One region of the Streptomyces millisiae genome, then DNA from elsewhere that is predicted to be linked to it. Evidence: riboswitches for the same ligand, from Rfam matches in the RefSeq annotation. Region 1 holds a riboswitch; each other region holds the start of a gene.

The links. Region 1 has a riboswitch for S-adenosylmethionine ahead of RNC47_RS18945 (peroxidase-related enzyme). Riboswitches for the same ligand answer to the same signal wherever they lie in the genome.
Region 2: linked by a shared signal. The riboswitch ahead of thrC (threonine synthase) and the one ahead of RNC47_RS18945 (peroxidase-related enzyme) in region 1 are both predicted to bind S-adenosylmethionine.
Region 3: linked by a shared signal. The riboswitch ahead of RNC47_RS11080 (aminotransferase class V-fold PLP-dependent enzyme) and the one ahead of RNC47_RS18945 (peroxidase-related enzyme) in region 1 are both predicted to bind S-adenosylmethionine.

What each region holds. Positions count from the first base shown of each region.
Region 1 is NZ_JAVREM010000024.1:44,248-50,142, reverse strand. Features, by position in the region: gene RNC47_RS18970 (SDR family NAD(P)-dependent oxidoreductase) at 1-252, opposite strand, end outside; gene RNC47_RS18965 (SDR family oxidoreductase) at 265-1,113, opposite strand; gene RNC47_RS18960 (TetR family transcriptional regulator) at 1,206-1,796, shown strand; gene RNC47_RS18955 (hypothetical protein) at 1,848-2,363, shown strand; gene RNC47_RS18950 (TIGR03621 family F420-dependent LLM class oxidoreductase) at 2,463-3,416, opposite strand; SAM riboswitch class IV at 3,536-3,644, shown strand; gene RNC47_RS18945 (peroxidase-related enzyme) at 3,747-4,880, shown strand; gene RNC47_RS18940 (ABC transporter substrate-binding protein) at 4,909-5,895, shown strand, end outside.
Region 2 is NZ_JAVREM010000118.1:1,199-7,093, reverse strand. Features, by position in the region: gene RNC47_RS35045 (alpha,alpha-trehalose-phosphate synthase (UDP-forming)) at 1-1,218, opposite strand, end outside; gene RNC47_RS35040 (glucosyl-3-phosphoglycerate synthase) at 1,396-2,361, opposite strand; SAM riboswitch class I at 2,691-2,860, shown strand; gene thrC (threonine synthase) at 2,878-4,167, shown strand; gene RNC47_RS35030 (MoaD/ThiS family protein) at 4,164-4,439, shown strand; gene RNC47_RS35025 (cold-shock protein) at 4,900-5,103, shown strand; gene groL (chaperonin GroEL) at 5,382-5,895, shown strand, end outside.
Region 3 is NZ_JAVREM010000009.1:67,177-73,071, reverse strand. Features, by position in the region: partial or broken gene RNC47_RS11100 (nucleoside deaminase) at 112-579, shown strand; gene RNC47_RS11095 (tetratricopeptide repeat protein) at 562-1,080, shown strand; gene RNC47_RS11090 (acetamidase/formamidase family protein) at 1,097-2,491, opposite strand; gene RNC47_RS11085 (UdgX family uracil-DNA binding protein) at 2,707-3,348, shown strand; SAM riboswitch class IV at 3,446-3,562, shown strand; gene RNC47_RS11080 (aminotransferase class V-fold PLP-dependent enzyme) at 3,723-5,033, shown strand; gene RNC47_RS11075 (helix-turn-helix domain-containing protein) at 5,284-5,895, opposite strand, start outside.

The DNA.
Region 1 (5,895 bases):
GTTGATGAGGATGTCCAGCGGCCCGAAGCGGGCCTCGGTCTGGTGGATCGCGTCGGTCCAGTCGGACTCGCTGGTGACGTCGAGCGGCACCCCGAGCGAGGGGCCGTGGAGTTGGGCGGCGAGTTGGTCGTAGCCGGTTCGGGCGGCGGTGACGGTGTTGGCGCCGGCTTCGGAGAACCGGGCGGTCAGTGTGGTGCCGAGTGCGCCGGAGGCTCCGGTGATGAGAACGGTCTTGCCGGTGAAGTCGAACATGAGGGTTTCCCTTCAGTGGTCCGCGGGGGCGGCGTCGGTGGAGTGGGCGAGGCTTCGTCCGGCTTCGAGGGCTGCGAGGCGGTCGCGCAGGGCCGTGGTCGCCAGCGCGTACGCGTCGGAGCCGAGCGTCAGGCGGAACGGCGCCTCGGCCTGGTCGGCGGAGGCGATGATGGCCGCCGCGATCTTCGCGGGGTCACCGGGCGCGGGCAGCGGGGGCAGTTCGCCGGAGAGCACGCGTCGCAACCGGCCCGAGGGGCCGTCGGCGTATGCGGGCAGGGGCGCGCCCAGGACCGCGCCGCCGGCGCCGAAGTTGGTGCGGGAGACGCCGGGCTCGACGACCGTCACGCCGATGCCGAACGGGGCGAGTTCGGCGGCGGCCGACTCCCAGAATCCCTCGATGCCCCACTTGGTGGCGTGGTAGAGGCTCATGGCGGGGAAGGCGACCTGGCCGCCGATGCTGGCGATCTGGATGTAGCGCCCGCCGCCCTGGCGGCGCAGGTGTGGGGTGGCGGCGCGGGCGAGCTGGATGGAGGCCGTGAGGTTGGTCGCGATCTGGCGGTCGATCTGCTCGTCGGTGAGTTCCTCGGCGGCCCCGAAGAGGCCGTAGCCGGCGTTGGACACGACGACGTCGATCCGGCCGAGTTCGGTGAACGCGCGGTCCACGACCTCGCGCATCGTGTTCGTGTCGGTGACGTCCAGGCGGGACCGCCACAGCCGATCGCCGTAGCGGGCCGCCAGGTCGTCGAGGCTTTCCGGGCGTCGCGCGGTGGCGGCGACCCTGTCTCCCCGTGCGAGCAGCTGTTCGGTGAGGTGGCGGCCGAAGCCGGAGGACGTGCCGGTGACGAACCAGGTGTGTGTCATGTCGTGCTCCCTCCCTAGGTAACTAACTGGATATATTCATAGCCTGGATCGGAGCCGATGTAAACACCTGGATGGTTATGTACGATGAGCGCATGCCACCCGACGCCACCGAGACCAAGCGACGCCTGATGAAGGCGGCGGTCGACGAGTTCGCCGCCTACGGGCTGGCCGGCGCCCGGATCGACCGCATCGCCGACGCCGCCCAGGCCAACAAGCGGTCGATCTACATGCACTTCGGGACCAAGGAGGAGCTGTTCGACAAGGTCGTCGCCGAGAGCATGACGGAGCTGGCGGCAGCCGTCTCGATCGACGCCGGCAACCTGCCCGACTACGCCGGCGAGTTGTACGACCGGCTGGAGCAACGGCCGCACGTGCGGCGGCTGTACCTGTGGGCGGGACTCGAACGGCAACAGCCCATCGACGCCGAGGTCGAGGAGTACCGCCGGAACGTCACCGCGATCGAAGCGGCTCAGGAAGCAGGCCGCGTCCGCGCCGACATCCCGCCCCCGGAGCTCATGGCCATGGTGATCGCCCTGGTGATCAGCTGGGACACCGCCTCCTGGTCGCTGAAGGCGCTGCGGACGGAGACCGGCCAGGATTCCTCCGGCGAACGCAGGGCCGCGGTGGTCACCGCCGTGGCCACACTCGCCCAACCATCCCGGGCCGGGGGCATCGCGCCGTAGACTCGCGGCACGCCGTCGAGCGCCATGACGAACCCGGGGGGAACACCATCCGTGCCTGACTACGACGACCCTGCCTGGAGACCGCTCCCCGTCCGGCCGGCCGCGCTGCGCTGGTTGCTGCTGCTCCCCCTGACCCTGGTGTTCCTGCCGCTGTGGTGGGTGGTGTGGATCGCCCTCGCGGCCTGCTGCTACGGCGTGGCCACGGTGGTCCAACTGGTCGTCTACGTGCTGCCGCGCACCGAGGACGGCGCGATCCGGGTGCTGGACGCCACGCTGGGCCGGGTGCCGTTCATCCCCCGCTGGTGCGTGACCCCGGTGGCGCTGGTGCGGGAGGGCGACTCGGCGTACTACCGGGCGCGCGTGGACCGGTACCTCGCCAGGAAGACCCGGCGGGTGGAGACCTCGCACGGACTGCAGCGCGATCTGGACCTCGGGGTGCACTACTTCCGCGGCGCGGGGGCCGGTTACGTCCTGCGGGGCGCCTCGGAGCAGGGCTGGGACCTCCACCCCGTGCTGCGTTCGCATCCCCGGCGCCGGCTCCGGCTGCGCCACAGCGGCCGGCTCTGAGGGACGCGGGCCACGGCGGCTACGACAGCGACGGCTCCCGCCTCACGGGCAACGTCCCCCGGAGCCGATCGAGCCGCTGACCTGACATGCTCGGGGCGGTCAGCGGCCCGCCAACTCCTCGACGATCGGGGCGAAGGTCTCCATGTCGTCGAGGAGGAAGGAACTGATGCCGAGGCGTTCGCGCAGGTCGACGAACTTGCGGGTGAGTTCCTTGAGGGAGCCGATGAACACGTGCGGGGACTCCGCGAGCTCCTCGGCGGTGAGTTCGACGCCGGTGCGTTCGCGGAGTTGGTCGGCTCGTCTGCGGGTCTCGCCCCTGGCGTCGTGGGTGAGGACCATCGGGCCGCCGGTCGGGTAGCTGTTCAGTTCGAGCTCGGGGAAGCGGTCGCCGGCCGCCTCGCGGATCCAGCCGATCTTCTCCTCGGTGGCGGCGAGGGTGATGCTCGGTGCGTCGAGGGTCGGCAGGCCCTGCGCGTCCTTCCCGAGTCGCGGCGCCAGGCCGACGATCCCCGCCTCCCGGGCGGCGAGCGTGAGCAGTCGCCTTCCGCCGCCGCCGACGAAGAACGGCGGGTGCGGGCGCTGGACCGGCTTGGGCTGCGCGTCGTAGTCGGTGATGGTGTAGTGCTCGCCGGCGAAGGAGAACCTCTCGTCGGCGAAGCAGCCCTTGAGGACCCGGATGGCTTCGGTGAGTCTGGCGACCCGGGTGGCGACGGGCTCGAAGGGGATGCCGATCGCGTCGTGCTCGGGCTTGTTCCAGCCGGCTCCGAGGCCGATCTCCAGGCGGCCGCCGGAGAGGCGGTCGAGCGTCGCGAGTTCCTGGGCCAGGACGGCGGGGTGCCGCAGGTTGGTGTTGAACACGAAGGTGCCGACGCGGAGCGTCTCGGTCGCCGCGGCGGCGGAGGCGAGGACGGGGATCGGCGCGTACTGGGCCAGCAGGTGGTCCGGGATCACCAGGGCGCTGTAGCCGATGGCCTCGGCACGACGCGCGTGGGCGGCGAGGCCAGGTCCGTCGTGGGGTCGGGCGAGCGCGGTGAGGAAGCGGAAGGGACGCATCGCGTCATCGTGTCGGAGATGTGAGGCGCGGACCAGGTGCCACCCGGCGCGTGGACGCATGTCTCATATGGCGGACAGCGGGTTCTCTGGGGCGTTTTCGTCGGCTACTTTTCCGCGCAGGTCAAGAGTGCCAGCGTGAAGCCCCGGCTAGCTGGCCGGCAACCCTCCTGCACGGTGGGGTGCCCCCGGGGAGACGACCCGGCTGCGGTGATGCGGCAAGCGTGCTCCGGTGAGTTCTCGCATGGTGAGAACTCCGTCTTGAAATGTGGACGGCCGAGCGGTTTGCCCGTGCCTCGGCCTTCAGTGAGCAGGCACGGCGAGGCGGAGTTCATGGGCACCACGGAGCAGGACGACATCGGGCGGCTGGCCGGTCTCGGGGAGGGGATCGAGGCGGCGCGCGGCACCAAGCCGTTGGTGGCGGCGCGGGCCCAGCAGGCCGGAGAGGCGCTGTTCGGCGACGAGGTGCCGGTGCGGCGCGGCCTGGCCGCGTTGGCCGCGCGGCGGCACGGCGTGGAAGAGCTGGTTCAGGAGCACGCGGAGCGGGGCGGTGACCCGGCGCTGTGGGCGGACGAGCTTCCCGAGGACCCGGCGCTGCGGGCGGCGGTGGCCCATGTCGACCTGATCACCGTCTCGCCGGCGTTGGCCACCCGCGCGGATCTGGAGCGGCTGGTCGAGGCGGGGTGGTCGCCGGACGAGATCGTGGCGATCTCGCAGGTCGCGGCGTTCACCGCGTTCCAGGCGCGGGCGATCCAGGGGCTGCGGCTGATCGAGGGCAGGGAACCGGTCGGGGCGGCGGCGCCGGGGCGGGCCACGCCCGGGCGTGGGCGGGTCAAGAGCACCGCGCGGACGGCGTCCAACGGGCGTGAGCGTCCCGTCGAGTACACCAGGGAGCTGCTGTCCTGGACGGCGTGGGTGCCGCCGGTGCCGACCGAGGAGCTGACGGAGGAGCAGGAGGCCTCGTTCCGGGGCAAGACCAACGGCGAGTACTTCCGGCTGCTGGCCCGGCTGCCCAGGGTGCTGGCGGCCCGCACCGCGCTGGACGCCGCGATCTTCGCCACCACCGAGGGCCTGCCGCGCGCCGAGCGCGAGCTCGCCGCGGCGGCGACCAGCAAGGTGACCGACTGCGTGTACTGCGCCTCCGTGCACGCCCGGAAGTCCGCCCAGATGTCCAAGCGGCCGGCGGACGTGGACCGGCTGCTCGCGGTCTCGCTGGAGCGGGACGCCGACTGGCTGCCCCTGGAGACCGCCCCGCTGGCCGAGGGGCAGGACGCCCGCTGGGCCGCGATCGTCGAGTTCGCCGCGGCGCTCGCCACCACCCCGGTCAGCGCCACCACCGCGCACGTGGACCGGCTGCGCGCCGTGGGGCTCACCGACGTCGAGTTGACCGACCTGGTGTCGGCCACGGCCTTCTTCGCCTGGGCGAACCGGCTGATGCTCAGCCTCGGCGATCCCTACTGGCCCTGATCCGACCCGAGAACAGAACGGAATCGTCATGAGACAACGCCTGTCCGCCCTGACCGCCGCGACCGCCGTAGCGCTCCTCGCCGGCGCCTGCGGGACCGTCACCACCGAGGACACAGCGGAGGAGAGCAGCGGTGACCGCGAGGGCTCGCTCACCGTCGTCGACGACGTCGGCCGCACCGTGGAGCTCGACGGGCCCGCCGAGCGCGCGGTCGTCCTGAACAGCTACGGCAACGAGTTCGCCCAGGCCATCGGGGCGGGCGACCGGGTCGTGGGCTTCGACCGGGTCTCGCAGACCCGGCTGCCCTACCTGGACATCGCCGACGACGAGGTGGTCAGCGAGGATCTCCAGGAGATCAACTACGAGTCGGTCGTCGAACTCGACCCCGACGTGTTCATCCTGCCCCGCAACGGGGCCTGGCAGGAGGCCAGCGAGCAGCTCGAGTCCTTCGGTATCCCCGTGGTGGTGGCCACCGCCTGGGACTTCGACGTGTTCCACGAGACCGTGGACCTGCTGGGCGAGGTCTTCGGCGAGCCGGCGGGTGCCGAGCGGGTCTCCGGCTTCTACGACGAGATCTTCGGGCTGATCGACGAGCGGGTGGCCGGCACCGAGCCGGTGCGCGTGTACTGGGAGACCGAGCAGCCGTACCTGACCGGGCTGCCCGGCTCGGGCTTCGACCAGATCATCGTGGCCGCGGGCGGCGAGAACGTCTTCGGCGACCTGGACACCGGCGGGGACGAGCAGTCCGAGACGACGGTGGACCCCGCCGCGATCCTGGAGCGCGATCCGGAGGTCGTGGTCCACGAGTTCGGGCCCTCCGCCGAGCCGACGGGGCAGGAGCGGTTCGACACGCTGCGCGACGAGCTGCTCGGGCGGGCCGGCTGGCAGGACCTCTCGGCGACCACGGGCGACCGGGTCTTCGTGACCAACGGCTGGGCCACCAGCGGCCTGTCCAAGGCCATCGGGGCGCTCTACCTGGCGAGTTGGCTGCACCCCGAGGAGTTCGCCGACGTCGAG
Region 2 (5,895 bases), on a different contig from region 1:
GCGGGACAGCACCAGGGCCACGCCCTCCTCGGAGATCACCGGGACCTCCTTGGCCACCAGGTTCATCCCGTCCCTGACGGGGTTGACCAGCGCCACGTCGGCCAGCCGGTAGGCGGCGAGCGAGCGCGCGAAGTCGTCCTTGACGTGCAGCAGCACCGGGGACCAGTCGGCCGTGCCGAACTCCACGTTGATCGCCTCGGCGACCCGCGACACCTCGGCCGTGTACTCGCGGTAGACCGCCAGGTCCTGCCGGGACGGGTAGGCGAACGCGACGTGCGTGACCCGCCCGTGCCACTCGGGCCGGTCGGTCAGCAGCCGCCGGTAGGCCAGCAGCCCGCGCACGATGTTCTTCGACAGCTCGGTGCGGTCGACCCGCACGATGGTGCGCCGGTCGCCGATCTCGGCGCGCAGCGCGGCGAGCCGCTCGTCCACGTCGGGGCGGAACGCCCGCTCCCGCAGGAACTCCGCGTCGGCGCCGAGCGCGTGCACCCCGAGCCTGGTGGTGCCGCCCTCGTGCGCCACCACGTCGCCGGAGAGGCCGACGCCCAGCTGGTCGGCGCAGCAGGCGGCGAACGCGTCCGCCCAGCGGCGGGTGTGGAACGCGGCCCGGTCGGCGCCCAGGACGCCGAGCAGCACCTGGCGGGCGATCGGGTCGGGCAGCACCCGGAACAGCTCGGGCGGCGCCCACGGGGTGTGCGCGAAGAAGCCGATCCGCAGGTCGGGGCGGCGCTCGCGCAGCATGCGCGGCACCAGGGACAGGTGGTAGTCCTGCACCAGCACGGCGGCGCCCTCGCCCGCCTCCTCGGCGAGTGCCTCCGCGAAGGCCGCGTTGTACGCCTCGTAGCCGGCCCAGCGCTCCTCGAACGCCTCGTCGAAGACGGGCTCGAGCGGCGTCTGGTAGAGCAGGTGGTGGACGAACCACAGCACCGAGTTGGCCACCCCGTTGTAGGCGGCGTCGTAGGTGGCGGGCGGGATCCGCAGCATCCGGACCGACTGGCCGTCCGTGTCGGCGGCCGACAGCGTGGCGCCGAAGCGGTCGACGGCGGCCCGGTCGCCGTCGCCGAGCGCCGCGCAGACCCAGGTGCCGGCGCGGGGGCCGAGCGCCATCAGCCCCGACACGACCCCGCCGCCACCGCGCCGCGCGGTGAGGGAGCCGTCGGCCCCCACCGAGTAGCTGACCGGGCCGCGGTTGGACGCGACCAGAACTTCGGTGGTCATCGAAACTCCCTGGGGAGGTCGAGGTGTCGGGGCGAGGAGTGCACTTCCGAGGCTAGCCAGGCGCGGGGCGGGCGAAACATGCGACACGTCACGCCCACCCTCCCCGCGGGGCGCGGTGTCCCCCGCCCCGGCGGGGGCGGGGGACACCGCGTGACACCGGCGACCTGGCTCCCAGGGCTACGCCGCCTGGCGCGCCGCGTACTCGGGGATGGTGGACATCGGCGGCCGCTCCTCCGCGTTGATCAGGTGGGTGCGGGGCAGGAAGCCGCCCTCCTCGCCGCGGTCGAACTGGGTCATGTCGAGCCGCATCGGCAGCACGGACCCCGGCAGCCGGCACTGGGCGGTCCGCATGATCGCCGCCGCCATCCGGCCGAGCGCCTGCCCGTCCTGGTGGCGGTGCTTGCGCACCCCCACGTCGACCTGGGCCAGCGCGTCCAGGCCCGCCGTGTTCAGCGTGTCGATCAGCAGGCCGAGCTCCACGCCGTAGCCGACGGGGAACGGCAGCCGCTCGAGGAGCGAGCGGCGCGCCGCGTACTCGCCGCCCAGCGGCTGGACCACGCCGGCCAGCTGGGGCCAGTGCAGGTTGAGCAGCGGTCGGGCGACCAGCTCGGTGACCCGGCCGCCCTGGTGGGCGCCGGCCGGCTTGTCGCCGAGCGGCCGGTCGTACATGGCCTTGACCAGCTGCACGTCGGGGTCGGTGAGCAGGGGCCCGACTATGCCCGAGACGAAGGTGGAGTCGAACTCCCGCAGGTCGGCGTCGACGAAACAGATGATCTCGCCGCTCGCCGCCATCAGCGAGCGCCACAGCACCTCGCCCTTGCCCGGGGCGGTCGGCATCCGCGGCAGGATCTCATCGCGGTGCACTACCTTCGCGCCCGCCGCGGCTGCGGCCTCCGAGGTGCGGTCGGTGGAGCCGGAGTCCACCACCAGCAGTTCATCGATGAGCGGCACGCGCTCCATCAGGTCGCGCCGGAGCGCTTCCACGATGGCACCGACGGTCGCCTCCTCGTTCAGCGCGGGGAGTACCACGCTGATGCTCCCTGCCGCCCCTGCTGCCCGCTTCGCGTTCAACAGCCGCGGCAGCGGGCGGTCAGCGGCGGTCCAGGACCGGCGGCTCAGCCACTCCTCTGCCTCTTCCAGCACGAATGTCGCTCCTGTTCGCGTTCGGCCGTATTAGATCTCGTTTGGCCACCATTGCATCGTTTGGCCGTATCTGCCCTATACCGGCGTACCCGAATCCACCGAGACCATGTTTCTCGGTGGGGCCGCTTCCGGCCCGACTTCTCCCGGTCGCCGCGGACGGCCTCAGGCCCGCGTCAGTGCACGGCTGTCTCCCGGATCGCCCACTGTCTCCCGTGTCTCCTCGTGTCTCGCGTATCGGACGGCCCGGGCCATTCTGGGGGGCGTCGGTTACAGTCTCGAACAGCGCAGGTGTCCTCCGCATATCGGGGGCCGCGCCGACAACCACATAGAGCTCATCCAGAGGGGCAGAGGGAACGGCCCGTTGAAGCCCCGGCAACCCTTCCGCCGGTTCTCGTGACGCGGAGTGACGGTCGGTGACGACCGCGCCCCGGGCGAGGCTCCCGGTGGGGAAGGTGCCAATTCCGGCCTGAGGCGAGAGTCGCCCCGGGGAAGATGAGGAGAAGGGCCTCCATAGCCATGTCCGTGCTGACCACAGCCGACTCGTCACCCACCGCAGCCGTCGATCTCGGCCCCGCCGCGGCGCTCTCCTGTCGGGAGTGCGGCGAGCGCTTCCCGCTCAGCCCGATCTTCGCCTGTGCCTCCTGTTTCGGGCCGCTCGAGATCGCGTACGACCTGCCGAGCGGCGACCCCGAGGGCCTTCGCCGGCGCATCGAGGCCGGCCCCAAGAGCATCTGGCGCTACGCGCCGCTGCTCCCCGTGCCGGCGGACGTCGCCAGCAAGCCCAATCTGAACCCCGGCTTCACCCCGCTGGTGAAGGCCGACCGGCTGGCCGCCGAACTCGGCGTGACCGGCCCGCTCTACGTCAAGGACGACTCGGGAAACCCGACCCACTCCTTCAAGGACCGAGTGGTCGCACAGGCGCTTGAGGCGGCGCGCGCCTTTGGTTTCACCACCCTGTCGTGCTCCTCCACCGGCAACCTGGCCGGCGCGGTCGGCGCCGCCGCGGCCCGCGCCGGCCTGCGCTCCTGCGTCTTCATCCCGCACGACCTGGAGCAGGGCAAGGTGGTCATGGCGGCCGTCTACGGCGGCCAGGTGGTGGCCATCGAGGGCAGCTACGACGACGTCAACCGCTTCTGCAGCGAGCTCATCGGCGACCCGCTCGGCGAGGGCTGGGGCTTCGTCAACGTCAACCTCCGCCCCTACTACGCGGAGGGCTCCAAGACGCTGGCCTTCGAGATCTGCGAGCAGCTCGGCTGGCAGCTGCCCGACCAGCTGGTCATCCCGATCGCCTCGGGCTCCCAGCTCACCAAGATCGACAAGGGTCTCAAGGAGCTGATCGCCACCGGCCTGGTCGAGGAGAAGCCGTACCGGATCTTCGGTGCCCAGGCCGAGGGCTGCTCGCCGGTCTCCCAGGCCTTCCGCGCCGGCCACGACGTGGTAAGGCCGGTCAAGCCGAACACCATCGCCAAGTCGCTGGCCATCGGCAACCCGGCGGACGGCCCCTACGTGCTGGACATCGCGCGCCGCACGGGCGGCGCGGTCGCCGACGTCACGGACGAGGAGATCGTCTCGGCGATCAAGCTGCTGGCCAGGACCGAGGGGATCTTCACCGAGACGGCGGGCGGCGTGACGCTCGGCGTGGCGCGGAAGCTGCTGGCCGAGGGCACCCTCGACCCCTCGCTGACCACCGTCGTCGTGAACACCGGCGACGGTCTCAAGACCCTGGACGCGGTCGCCGCCGACACCGGCCCGACCGCGACCATCCGTCCCACCCTGGACTCCTTCCGAGAGGCTGGCCTGGAATGAGCGTGACCGTCCGAATCCCCACCATCCTGCGCACGTACACCGGCGGCCGGTCCGAGGTGACGGCCGACGGGCAGACGCTGGCCGAGGTGCTGGCCGACCTCGACCGGAACCACCAGGGGATAGCCGCCCGGGTGCTGGACGACGAAGGCCGGTTGCGTCGGTTCGTCAACGTTTATGTGAACGACGACGACGTGCGCTTCACGGAAGGGCTGCTGACCCCGACGCCGGACGGCGCGGGCGTGTCGATCATCCCGGCCGTCGCCGGAGGCTGAGCCTCCGTTTGTCCGGTAAGTGGCCTTTACCGCCGCGAATCCCCAGCTCCACACGCGCTCCACGACCGCCCCGAGCCCGTCCGGCTCGGGGCGGTCGGCCGTCCCGGTGGCGATAGAGTGAGCCCCGGGTCGCCCCCGGCCGATGCCAGCCGCATATGAATTCGCGACAGCTGGCGCAAATATTGTGCCGAAAATCGACGTACGAATTGTCGGGTTGGGGCGATAAGGCCATGGTGATTGATTCAACTTTCAGCTAATATATGGCATTTGCCCGTTCTGCCGTGCCAAGAATTCTCTCTCGAATGGCCTGTTGCACTGGGCGTCCGTCCAGATACATTCAGCGGCGGTCGACGCGTTCCGGCGCACACCCCCACACCGCCCGGGGGTTGGGTCTGAGAGGTCTGACCCGGGCCCGCGAAGTGCGGTCTCGTGAAAGGGCCAGCAAAATGGGGAGTTAGGAATGGCTCAGGGCACCGTCAAGTGGTTCAACGCGGAGAAGGGCTACGGCTTCATCGCGGTAGACGGTGGTGCGGACGTGTTCGTCCACTACAGCGCGATTCAGATGGACGGCTACCGCACCCTGGAAGAGGGACAGCGGGTCGAGTTCGAGATCTCTCAGGGTCAGAAGGGGCCACAGGCCGACATGGTCCGGGTGACCGCCTGAATCGCCGACCGTCTAACCGCGGCCTCACCTCCGAGGGCCCGCGCCCGCACCACGGGCGCGGGCCCTCGGAGCGTTCGCGCCCCCCGGAGCGCTTGCACTCTCGGGGGGAGAGTGCTAATCATGGCGTTAGCACTCTCCGGGTGAGAGTGACAGCAAGGACCGGTTCGGTGAGGTCCGCTCGGCAGGTGGGGCAAGGAACCGCCCGTCGGTGGACCGTCCGTCGCGGGCGCCAGCGCGGTCCGGAGTAATCCACCCCGGTACCTGGGAGGACCCCTTCAATGGCCAAGATCATCGCGTTCAACGAGGAGGCCCGACGCGGCCTCGAGCGCGGGATGAACCAGCTCGCTGACGCCGTCAAGGTCACGCTCGGCCCCAAGGGTCGCAACGTCGTCCTTGAGAAGAAGTGGGGCGCCCCCACCATCACCAACGACGGTGTCTCCATCGCCAAGGAGATCGAGCTCGAGGACTCCTACGAGAAGATCGGCGCGGAGCTCGTCAAGGAGGTCGCGAAGAAGACCGACGACGTCGCGGGCGACGGCACCACCACCGCCACCGTGCTGGCCCAGGCGCTGGTCCGCGAGGGCCTGCGCAACGTGGCCGCCGGCGCCAACCCGATGGCGCTGAAGCGCGGCATCGAGGCCGCGGTCGAGAAGGTCTCCGAGGCCCTGCTCAACCAGGCCAAGGAGGTCGAGACCAAGGAGCAGATCGCCTCCACCGCCTCCATCTCCGCCGGCGACACCCAGATCGGCGAGCTGATCGCCGAGGCCATGGACAAGGTCGGCAAGGAAGGCG
Region 3 (5,895 bases), on a different contig from region 1:
GGCCGCCGGGACGCCGCCGAGCTGCCCGTTTTCCGTTCGAACGGCGCAGGGCGGCGACGTATCCTGACCGCCGCGCGCCCGCAGGCGCGGGGTAGGAAGCGGGAGGACACGATGGTGAACGAGGCCGACCTGCGGCATCTGCGACGCTGCGTCGAGCTGGCCGCCGAGGCGTTGGCGGCGGGTGACGAGCCGTTCGGCTCCGTGCTGGTGGCCGGCGACGGGACGGCGCTGGCCGAGGACCACAACCGGGTGGCCGGCGGCGACCACACCCGGCACCCGGAGTTCGCGCTGGCCCGCTGGGCGGCGGCCAACCTGAGCCCGGCCGAGCGGGCGGCCGCGACGGTCTACACCTCGGGCGAGCACTGCCCGATGTGCGCGGCCGCACACGCCTGGGTCGGTCTCGGGCGGGTCGTCTACGCCAGCTCGTCCGAACAACTGGGGGAGTGGCTGGGCGCGTTGGGCGTCCCGGCGCCGCCGGTGCGGACGCTGCCGATCCCCGAGGTGGCGCCGGGCGTGACGGTCGAGGGCCCGGTGCCCGAACTGGCCGAGGAGGTACGCGAGTTGCACCGGGCCTTCCATGGCGAGCCGAACTGGGAGCGCCGGGTGGCCCAGGCGTGGCTCTCGATCGACGAGCACGACGAGGCAGAGTTCCGGGCGCTGATCGAGAGCCTGGCGGCGGAGCTTCCCGAGGACAGCGCGCTCGCCGCGTTCGAGCGCGGCTGCGCCCACGACTCCACCGGCCAGCCGGAGCGCGCCGTGCCGGAGTACCGGCGGGCGCTCGAACTCGGCCTGACCGGGGTGCGGCGGCGCCGCGCGGTCTGCCAACTGGCCAGCTCGCTGCGGAACCTCGGCCGCCCCGAGGAGAGCGTGGAACTGCTGACCGCGGAGCTGGCCCGCACCTCCGACCTCATGGACGGCGCCGTCCGCGCGACCCTCGCGCTGGCCCTCACCGACGTCGGCCGCGAACGCGAGGCCGTCTCCGTCGCCCTCACCGCCCTGGCCCCCCACCTGCCGCGCTACCAGCGGTCCATGGCCAACTACGCCAGGGCTCTCGCCGAGCAGCCGTCCACCGCGGGGTAGGCCGGGCGGCTCCCGCTCACTCGCCGAAGTGGTCCTTGGGGATCACGCCGTGGACGCCGACCGTGCGGTCGACCACCTGGGAGATGTGGAAGTCGGCCGCCGCCGAGAGGTAGGCGTAGGCCGTGGCGCGGTCCATGCCCAGGTCGTGTTCGAGGAAGTCGAGCGCGTTGACCACGGCCCGGCGCATGGCGGTGTCCAGGTCGCCGATCTGGCCGCCCTGGCTGCCGTCCGGGTCGGAGAGACCCACCGGCAGCCACGCGTCCTCGGTCTCGCCGAAGGGATAGCGGAAGGCGACCGAGGGCGCGTCGCCCGAGCCCGGCTTGCAGACGGTGAGCCGGAACGTCGAGCGCAGCGAACCCTCCACGGCGGTCAGCGCCACCTCGCCGTCGGCCATGGCGAAGTGCGGGTCGCCGGTGTAGAAGAGGGCGCCCTCGGCGAAGACCGGCAGGTAGAGCGTGGCGCCCTCGCGCAGCAGGTTGATGTCGATGTTGCCGCCGCCGAGCGTGGGCGGGATGGAGTTGAGCGCCGGGTCGTCGAGCGCGGCGGCCTCGGCGAAGGCCACGCCCATCGTGCCCATGTGCGGCCGCAGCGGGAACGTGACCTCGCGGCCGCGCCGCGAGCCGCGCGGCAGCACCCCGTTCAGCGCGCCGTCCCGGCCGCGCCGCACCGGCGTGAACACCGAGACGTTGCCGTACTCGGCCGGGTCGCCGCCGGGGCGGCCGTCCGTGGCCACCGGCGGCATCACCTCGTCGAGCGTGATCCCGTCCGGCGCCGAGCCGTCGGGGCGGCGGCCGAGCGCGCCCTTGCCGTGCCGGCTCGATATCACGCCGTACGGCACACGGGGGAGCAGCGAGAGCGGCTCCACCTTCAGCACGTCCCCGGGCTCGGCGCCGGCCACCTGGATCGGGCCGGTGATGACGTGCGGGCCGTCGGCGTCGAAGTCGCGCTCGGTGCGGTCGTACTCGGCGGCGATGGCGATCGCGTCGCTCAGCACCTGGCCGCGGGGCACGTCGTGGCCGCCGAAGAAGGCCACCGGGTCGCGGCCCTGATCCTCCAGGAGGCCCTCGTGCGAGAGCGAGTCCACGGTCACCGTCTCGCCCGAGCGGATCCGCAGCACCGGCTCGCTGTCCACGGCCGGCGTGTAGCCCCAGCGGACCTGGTCGGGGAGCGACGGCAGGTAGTGCCGGCCGTGGATGGGGCCGCGGTGGGGCTGCAGGATCTCGCGCGGGTGGTCGGCGCGCGATCCGGCGCCCGCGTCGCGCGTCGCCGCCGCGGCCGGGGCGGCGGCCGTGAGGCCGGTGGCGGTGCCGGCCGCGGTCACGGCGCCGGCGGCCTGCAGGAAGCGGCGGCGGCCGAGGGCCGCGATCAGCGTGTCCCGGGCGGTGGCGGCGTGCTCTTCTGGGGTGCTCATGGTGGGGCTCCTGTTCCGCCCGGGCACGAGCGGTCCGCCCCGGGCCAGCCGTCACCCTAGGTGAGCTTCGGGCCCTCATCGGCGGCTGTGCGTGATCGACCCATGCTTCTTACCCGCAGGTAACACGCCGGCCGTCCGGCGGCGCCCGAGGACACACCGCCGAAACGAGGGGTGGACCGGGGGATGGCTCGCCGCCGGCCGGGTACTCGCGGGCCGTGTCGGAACCCGAGTCCTATGACGCCGGCCCCTACGTCCCGGAAGGCGCCGGGCTGCCCGAGCTGCGCAGCGCCGCCGCCGACTGCCACGGCTGCCCGCTCTACCGCGACGCCACCCAGACCGTGTTCGGCGCCGGCGAGCCGACGGCCCGCCTGGTACTGGTCGGCGAGGAGCCCGGCGACCAGGAGGACCGGCGGGGCGCGCCGTTCGTCGGTCCGGCCGGCCGGGTGCTCGACCGGGCGCTCGTCGACGCCGGCATCGACCCGGACGACGCGTACCTCACCAACGCCGTCAAGCACTTCAAGTTCGCGCCCCGGGGCAAGCGCCGCATCCACAAGCCGCCGACGCTGCGCGAGGCGGCCGCCTGCCGGCCCTGGCTCACCGCCGAACTCCGCCTGATCGAACCCGAGGTGATCGTGGCGCTCGGCGCCACCGCGGGCAAGGCGCTGCTCGGCTCCTCGTTCCGGGTGACCAGGCAGCGCGGAACACGGCTGCCGTGGTCGGGCGAGGGCGCGGACACGGTGGTCGCCACCATCCACCCGTCGGCCGTGCTGCGCGCCGACGACGCGGAGCGCGAGGCCGCCTACGCCGGTCTCGTGGCCGACCTGAAGGTGGCCGCCCGCGCCCTGGCGGGGGCCTGACCACCGGGTTTCCCCCGAGGGCCGCGTGGCGGGGGCTCGTCCGAGGAGTGAGACACCCCGGGCGGGCGGGCGAACCCTGTGCCAGAATCCTCGGCGAGGTCACGAGTGACAGCGACCACGGCCCCGGCCCGCTGTCCGGCAACCCTCCGTCGTGGCGGGGTGCCCCGGGTGATGACCGGGTCGCGAGCAGCAGGGCTCGCGGCAAGTGCGGCCCAGAAGGAGCTCCCTCGTGCGAATGCGAATGCGGTAGAGCGTCACGCTCCCCCCCCCCTCGTCTTCCTTCCCTTCACCCTCCCTTTCTCTCGTTACCCGCCTTCTCGCGCCGTCGGCCACCCGCGAGGCCGTCGGGCGCGCCTGCCCACGGAGACGTGCTCATGACCACCAGCTGTGCCCCCGTCGCCCCCGCCGCCCCCAGCACCACCGCCGTCCCCGCCAGCCTTGAGGTGCTCAGCGCCGGCGTCCGCGCCCCGCTCGCCGGCGGCGGCGACGTCGAGTACGCCGCGCTCGACTACGCGGCGTCCGCGCCCGTGCTGCGCCGCGTCTGGGAGGAGGTGGCCGAGTACGCGCCGTACTACGGCAGCGTGCACCGGGGCACCGGGCACCTCTCGCGGCTCTCCACCGAGCTCTTCGAGCGCAGCCGGGAGACCGTCGCCGCGTTCCTCGACTGTCGCCCGGCCGACCAGGTGGTCTTCACCCGCTCCACCACCGACTCGCTCAACCTGCTGGCCGCCGCACTGCCCGCCGGCACCCGGGTGTTCGTCTTCGAGACCGAGCACCACGCGGCGCTGCTGCCGTGGGCCCGCCACGGCCACCAGGTCACCTACCTCGACGCCCCGCACTCGCCCCGCCACGCCGTCGAGATCGCCGAGTCGGCGCTCGCGGCCCGCCCCGAGGCCGGGGGACCGGCGCTGCTGTGCGTCACCGGCGCCTCCAACGTCACCGGCGAGCTGTGGCCGGTCGCCGAACTCGCCGCCGCCGCGCACCGCCACGGGGCCAGGATCGTGCTCGACGCCGCCCAACTGGCCCCGCACCGGCCGGTCAGCGTGCGACGACTCGACGTGGACTGGGTGGCGTTCTCCGGGCACAAGCTCTACGCCCCCTTCGGCGCCGGCGTGTTGGCCGGCCGCGCCGACTGGCTCACCACCGCCGCGCCCTACCTGGCCGGCGGCGGCGCCACCCGCGTCGTCAACCGGCGCACCGACGGCGGCGTGCACGTCCAGTGGGCCGAGGACGAGGCCAGGCACGAGGCCGGCTCGCCCAACGTCATCGGCGCCTTCGCCATCGCCGCCGCCTGTCGTGCCCTCACCGAGGCCGGCCACGAGACGCTGGTCGCCCACGAGCAGGAGCTGCTCGCCGTGCTCCGCGAGGGGCTGGCGGAGATCCCGGCGGTCAGGGAACTGTCCCTGTTCGGGCCGGCGGCGGACCGCGTCGCCGTCTCCTCCTTCACGGTGGCCGGCCACGACAACGGGCAGCTCGCGGTGGAGCTCTCCGAGCGCTTCGGCATCGGCGTGCGCTCCGGGATGTTCTGCGCCCAGCCACTGGTCCGCAGGCTGCTCGGCGCCTCGGCGGAGTCCACCGAGGAGTGCGACGGACCGCTCCAGGCGCTCCGCGTCAGCTTCGGCGCCGGCACCCCGCGGGAGCACGTCACCCGGCTCGTCGACGCGGTTTCAACCCTGGCGGGCTGAAGGGGCCGCCGCGCGGTCTCCCGCGCCGGGGCGCCACGGCCCTCCGGTCGGTGGGCGGGCTCGCCTGCCCGGGCGCGCCCGCAGGCCGCGCCCGGGCGTCTTCCCCCTGGCCGGCGCGCTCAGCCCTCCCCCGAGGTGTGAGCTGAGCGGCGCCGTCGCACCACAAAGCTAGAAGGTGCGAAAGACCCCCACCACCGTGCACGCCGCCCTGCCGCCGCCGGCGACCGTGCACGCCGCACCCGGCGCCGGGTCAGGTCGCCCCCGTCGAGCGCAGCGCGTGCACGAGGTCGTGGATCCCGGCCCCGGTGCTCAACAGGTCGCGGCCCAGCAGCCGTTCGGCCACCCTGAGCCGCGCCCGCACCGTGTTCCTGCTGATCCCGAGGCGGTGCGCGGCACGGCGCGCGTCCGCGTTCTCGTCGATCCAGGCCCGCAGGGTCGCGAACAGCTCGCGGTGCTCGGGCCGCCGCAGCGGCGCGAGCAGCGCCGTGGCCCACGCGGTCGCCGCCGGGGTCCGCAGCAGCTCGTCCAGCGTCGGGGCCGGTGACCCCCGCGCGTCGCCGGCCGGCGACGCGGCGACCGCCAGCGCCAGCGCGAGCGAGGCCCGGGCGCCGACGTCCCGCAGATCGAGGCCGAGGGCGCGCTCGACCTCCCCGAGGCGCGCGGTGACCGTGTTCCGGCCGATGCCGAGCAGCCGCGCCACGCCCGCGCGGGGGAAGCTCAACGCCAGCCGGGTGACGTGGACGGTCTGCTCGGGAACCGTGCCGAGCGGCCGCAGGAAGGCGCGCGCCCAGGCCCGGGCCGCCGGCTGCGGCAGCAGACGCTCCAACGGGCCCTGGCCCCGGTAACCGGCCACCCGCTCCGG